Regions from separate parts of the Salirhabdus salicampi genome, predicted to be linked through region 1. Evidence: riboswitches for the same ligand, from Rfam matches in the RefSeq annotation. Region 1 holds a riboswitch; the other holds the start of a gene.
The links. Region 1 has a riboswitch for S-adenosylmethionine ahead of NLW78_RS10095 (homocysteine S-methyltransferase family protein). Riboswitches for the same ligand answer to the same signal wherever they lie in the genome.
Positions count from the first base shown of each region.

Region 2: it holds a riboswitch for S-adenosylmethionine, as region 1 does, so the genes downstream of both, metK (methionine adenosyltransferase) here and NLW78_RS10095 (homocysteine S-methyltransferase family protein) in region 1, are expected to answer to the same signal.

Region 1 covers NZ_JANBWE010000003.1:15,440-18,643, reverse strand. Annotated here, with positions in the region: gene NLW78_RS10105 (deoxynucleoside kinase) at 1-169, opposite strand, end outside; T-box leader at 345-573, shown strand; gene proC (pyrroline-5-carboxylate reductase) at 622-1,446, shown strand; SAM riboswitch class I at 1,657-1,756, shown strand; gene NLW78_RS10095 (homocysteine S-methyltransferase family protein) at 1,855-2,904, shown strand; gene NLW78_RS10090 (Cof-type HAD-IIB family hydrolase) at 2,943-3,204, opposite strand, start outside.
Region 2 covers NZ_JANBWE010000004.1:259,751-262,954, reverse strand. Annotated here, with positions in the region: gene asnB (asparagine synthase (glutamine-hydrolyzing)) at 1-496, opposite strand, end outside; gene metK (methionine adenosyltransferase) at 675-1,871, opposite strand; SAM riboswitch class I at 2,014-2,117, opposite strand; gene pckA (phosphoenolpyruvate carboxykinase (ATP)) at 2,306-3,204, shown strand, end outside.

The sequences.
Region 1 (3,204 bases):
TTTGGAAGCTCCACTCTTCAATATTGTCGTAAAATTTTCCGAGAAAAGGATTTTCCTCAACAATTTCTTCAAGTAAATGATATTGAAAATGGGAAGCAATTTTGCCCGCCAAGGAAGTCTTTCCAACCCCGATAGGGCCTTCAACTGCGATAAAAGGTATGGACTTCATCCTTTTCCCCCCTAAGATGATAAAATTAGACAAAATATATTTTAACACAACAAGGGTTACCGGAGTAGTTACATGCTGTTTTGATATGACACCAATATTTGTCGAAAAAAAACATATAGTTTTTGTTGACATAATTACGTTTAACTTGCATAATACTAAAAAATCAATATAAATAAAATTGGTAATGATCAGGCCAGTAAATAATAAAACGAACGCCAGAGAATGGAATCCACCGGCTGAAAGATTCCAACGTTACGATATTATTGAAACCTACCTGTGAACCTTCAGGGATAAACCTGAACGCAAAACTTGCGTTATCAGATATAAGAGGATAACATGTACTTTCTATTACGTGTTATCAATAAAGGTGGTACCGCGGATGTTCAACCCATTCCGTCCTTTTTTAGGATGGAGTGGGTTTTTATATTTGAATTAAATAGGAGGTTAGAAGCATGGCGGATAGTAAAATATCCTTCATCGGAGCGGGTTCTATGGCTGAAGCGATTATTTCGGGTATTGTAAGTAAAGAATATGTAAAAGGTGATCAAATATATGTTACGAATAAAACAAGAGAAGATCGCTTGCAAACATTGCAAACAACATACGGAGTGAAATACTCCCAAAACAAACGGGAAGTGATTGAAGGAGCAGAGTTTATTATCCTTTCTGTAAAACCGAAGGATATTGAAGTAGCGTTACATTCTATTAAAAATTATGTAACGGAAGGTCAAATAATTGTATCTGTGTTAGCAGGAGTGTCCACTTCATACATTTCCACTCAGCTTGAAAAAGAGAATCCAGTCGTTCGGGCAATGCCAAATACCTCTGCTACGATTGGCTATTCAGCTACGGCGATTGCAGCTGGAAAATACGCAACTGATAAACATATAGAAAAGACAAAAAGGTTATTTCAGACGATTGGTACGACAACAGTAGTAGATGAAGATGAAATGCACGTTGTGACGGGCTTGTCTGGTAGTGGACCTGCTTATATCTATTACTTCGTTGAAGCGATGGAAGAAGCAGCAAAGAAAGCAGGACTCGAAGCAGATACGTCTAAAGAATTAATATTACAAACGTTGCTTGGTGCAGCAGAAATGTTGAAAGTGACGAATGAGAGTCCAACATCATTACGAAAAAAAATTATGAGCCCAGGAGGAACGACGCAGGCTGGTTTGGATACGTTACAAAAATATAATTACCAAGAGGCTTTAGTGGAATGTGTCAAACGAGCTGCTGAACGTTCAGAAGAACTTGGAAGTTCCTTTAAAGAATAATGTAGAATACATTTGCATGTAGCAACTCTTTTATATAGTAAGATTTCTCAATGGCTCCGTATTTCAGAGGATTGAGCATCGGCCCTCTAAAGCGTGCGTTACGAGTTCAAATCATGTCGGGGCAATTTCGATATATTCTTAAGATAAATCTTGACATTTTTAGGGAAGCAAGGTAGTCTTAAGTTCAAACAATTAAATATAATAAGATTATTCTTATCCAGAGAGGTGGAGGGACTGGCCCTTAGATACCTCGGCAACAGGCTGATAAGCACTGTGCCAATTCCAGAAGCGAAATTGCTGAAGATAAGGAGAGACCATTTACTAGAATGTTAATGAATTAGTATAAAGCCCTCTTCTTAATGGAAGAGGGCTTTTTTGCTATAAAAGAAAACTTGAGGAGGAACACCGATGAAAAGAAGTTTGGAACAAAGATTAAAAGAGGGAACAGTTATCGCAGGAGAAGGATATTTATTTGAAATGGAACGGCGTGGATATTTACAAGCAGGTTCCTTTGTGCCAGAAGTTGCCTTGGAGCATCCTGACGTATTAAAGCAGACATATAGAGACTATATGAACGCTGGGTCTGATGTAGTTTTAGCTTTTACATATAATGCACACCGTGAAAAAATGAGAATCATTGGTAAGGAGCATTTACTTGAGCCTTTAAATCGTAATGCAATACGATTAGCTAAAGAAGTAGCTAAAGAGCATCCGATAGAGGAAGCACTTGTGGCAGGGAATATTTCAAATACTAACATATTTGACCCTGAAGATCCTCAATCGAAAGAGAAAGTAAGAAGTATATTTGCAGAAATGGTGAAATGGTGTAAAGAGGAGGGGGTAGACTTTATTAATGCTGAAACTCTTTACTATCATGAAGAAGCTGTGATTGCATTAGAGGAAATTCAGAAACAAGATTTACCAGCCGTTGTTACATTAGGGCTTATGGGTGAAAACATCTTGCGTGATGGCTATACGGTAGAAGAATCTTGCAAAATCCTTTCTGAAAAAGGTGCATTAGTAGTCGGAATGAATTGCTTCCGCGGCCCAAATACGATGCAACCATACTTGAAGAAAATAACTGAAGAGGTAGATGGTTTTGTTGGGGGATTACCAATTCCATACCGTACATCAGAAGAATACCCAACGTTTTTCAATTTACCAGACGGTGGTTGTAGCTGTCACCTGCCAACTGAAACAACGTTCCCAACGTCGCTGGACCCTCTGTATCATAATCGGTATGAATTAGCAGAGTGGGCTAAGGAAGCAAAAAGTATTGGTGTCAACTATATCGGTCTTTGTTGTGGTGCATCCCCTGCTATGTTAAGAGCAGTAGCGGAAGCAGTAGGTATAGAAACGATTAACTCTAAATATTCACCTGACATGGAGAAACATTTCTTGTTTGGGAAAGACAAAACGTTAAAGGAACATAATCTACAATATCGTACAAAAGCATAAGCGCAAAAAGAGCCAACAGTATGATGTTGGCTCTTTTTTTATTCATTCAGTTCATTTAATAGTTGCTCAATTGCTACCGCAACACCGTTTTCGTCATTTGTTTTTGTTACGTGGGAGCAAACCTCCTTTATATCTTCATTAGCATTTCCCATTGCCACACCTCTACCTGCCATTTGTAACATGGAGACGTCATTGTAGTTATCGCCTATTGCCATCACTTCGTTCATAGAAATGCCTTTTTCATTTACATATCTTTGTAAAACCGTTCCTTTCTTTGCATCCTGGTGATTAAATTCTAAA
Region 2 (3,204 bases), on a different contig from region 1:
CTTTTTTTTCAGAAGAAAAATACGTTCCATCCGGTTGTTTACTGTAATATAAAGGTTTGATCCCAAATTGGTCACGTGCTCCATATAATGTTTCTTTCTCTTTATCCCAAATCAAAATAGCAAACATTCCTCGCAGTTGATGGAAGGTCTCTGTGCCATATTGATGAAACATCGCTAAAATAACTTCTGTATCGGACTCTGTATGGAACTGTACGCCATCTTTAATTAACTCATTTCTAAGTTCTACATAATTATAAATCTCTCCATTAAACACAATCCAATAACGTTCATTCTCATAACTTAATGGTTGATGACCACTGTCGATATCAATAATGCTTAACCTGCGAAAACCAAAAGATATATATTCATTATGGTAATACCCTTCATCATCAGGACCACGATGTGTGATCATTTCATTTTGTCTTTGAAAAACATTTATTGACTCTTGCTGCAGCTCTGTTGCTTCATGTCGAATCAGTCCGATAAATCCACACATTTGCATGTCCTCTCTTTCGTATGTTCATAAAAATGTTAATGCTACAAACTGTTACGCTATATTTCTATACTGTTCGAATACACATCACTAAATTTGAGTATATCACAATTTTTTTTTATATTCGATAAACTTTCCGTACAGTTATTTCCAAAAAAAAGTTGCCCTACTGGGCAACCTTTTATTGGATAGCGTTCTTTAATTCTTCAGCTTTGTCTGCCTTTTCCCATGGAAATTGGACATCTGTACGCCCAAAGTGACCATAAGCTGCTGTATCTTGATAAATCGGACGACGAAGGTCCAACATTTTAATAATTCCTGCTGGACGTAGATCAAATATCTTCCGTACTCCTTCTTCCATTTTTACCTCTGGAACCTTCCCCGTTCCAAAAGTGTCTATCGAAATGGATACTGGTTGTGCCACACCGATTGCATAAGCAAGTTGTACTTCACAAGAATCCGCTAAACCTGCTGCGACAATGTTTTTGGCAACATAACGAGCTGCATAAGCACCAGAACGGTCTACCTTTGTAGGATCTTTACCACTGAAGGCTCCACCGCCATGACGTGCATAACCTCCGTATGTGTCAACGATAATCTTACGACCTGTTAAACCTGCATCCCCTTGAGGACCGCCAATAACAAAGCGCCCTGTAGGATTAATAAAATACTTTGTTTTCCGGTCAAGTAAGTATGGAGGAACTACTTTATTTATCACTAACTCTTTTAGGTCATTCTCAATTCGATCACTACTCACTTCTGGATGGTGTTGTGTAGAAATGACAATTGTATCTACTCGTAGTGGTTGACCGTTCTCATCGTACTCTATTGTTACTTGTGTTTTACCGTCTGGACGTAAATATGGTAATGTCCCTTCTTTACGTACATCCGTTAAACGCTTCGCCAATTTGTGAGACAAAGAAATGGGTAATGGCATTAACTCCTCTGTTTCATTATTAGCATACCCGAACATTAAACCTTGGTCACCGGCACCAATTGCTTCAATTTCTTCATCTGTCATGCTACCTTCACGAGATTCTAGTGCTTGGTTTACTCCTTGTGCAATATCTGCTGATTGCTCATCAATTGCAGTAAGGACAGCACAAGTCTCAGCATCAAAGCCGTACTTCGCTCTTGTATATCCAATATTTTTAATTGTTTTCCGAACGATTGCAGGTATGTCAACATAAGTAGTTGTTGAAATTTCTCCTGATACTAACACTAAACCCGTTGTTACAGTTGTTTCACAAGCAACACGTGCATTAGGATCATGTCTTAAAATCTCATCTAAAATTGCATCAGAAATTTGATCACATATTTTATCAGGATGACCTTCTGTAACCGACTCTGATGTAAAAAGCCGACCCTTAATTGCCATGGCTACTTCCTCCTTTATTTAACATCTATCTTATGTACCTCAAATCCAGTGGCTCTATACTCACACACATTATGTGTATTACGATATAAGTTTCATGATCGATTGTATTCAGATAACTCCGTTAAAGTACCGGAACCTTTCACTCTTATCGTTCAAGAGTACCTCGCTTGCAGGTTAGCACCTTTTCACATCGTGATGGTTGCCGGGTTTCCTTGGGCCTGTCCCTCCACCTTCTCTGGATAAGAGATTTCCATCGATTTATATTAACTTGAACTGAATAGAAAGTCAAAAAATCTTTTTTCATTTCTTTTAGAAAATAAATCACGGAATAAAATTTTATGATTAGTATGGAATAATAAAATTAATGTGTTATACTATTAATCACAGATTACGAAATTCAAAACGGCATAAATAGATAATCTCATTTGTAAAGGATGGTTTTCATGACGATTGCAAACAAACTGTTACATGAACGTGCTTTGGAACAAAAAAACGTTCAAAGCGACTTATCGGTTCCACAACTTGTCGAAAAAGTACTTGAACGACAAGAAGGGGTATTAACCTCTACTGGTGCTGTAAAAGCAACAACTGGTAAATATACAGGGCGGTCGCCTAAGGATAAGTTTATTGTGAAAGATGACATATCGGCAAATAAGGTGGACTGGGGTACGACAAACCAGCCGATTGATGAAGATGTCTTTTTTCAGTTGTATGATAAAGTGTTAAACCATTTACAGTCTAAAGAAGAAATATTTCGCTTCCGCGGATTTGCAGGAGCTGATCCAAAGTACCGACTTCCTATCCAGGTTATTACCGAATTTGCTTGGCATAATTTATTTGCTCGCCAAATGTTTATTCGTGCAACAGATGAGGAGCTTGTCAATCACAAATCCGAATTTACAATCATTTCAGCCCCTCACTTTAAGGCTAATCCCCGGGTAGATGGAACACATTCAGAAGCATTTATTATCATTTCCTTTAAACACAAAATCATTCTAATCGGTGGAACGGAATATGCTGGGGAAATTAAAAAATCCGTCTTTTCCGTTATGAACTACCTACTCCCGGAAACAAATATATTGCCAATGCACTGTTCGGCTAATGTAGGAATGGAAGGAGATGTAGCACTGTTCTTTGGCTTATCAGGAACTGGTAAGACAACTTTATCTGCTGATACAAATCGCCGCTTAATTGGCGATGATGAACACGGTTGGTCACAAAATGGTATTTTTAATATTGAAGGTGGTTGTTACGCAAAGTGTATCCATCTTTCCGAAGAAAAGGAACCGCAGATATATAAAGCGATTCAGTTCGGATCGGTCTTGGAAAATGT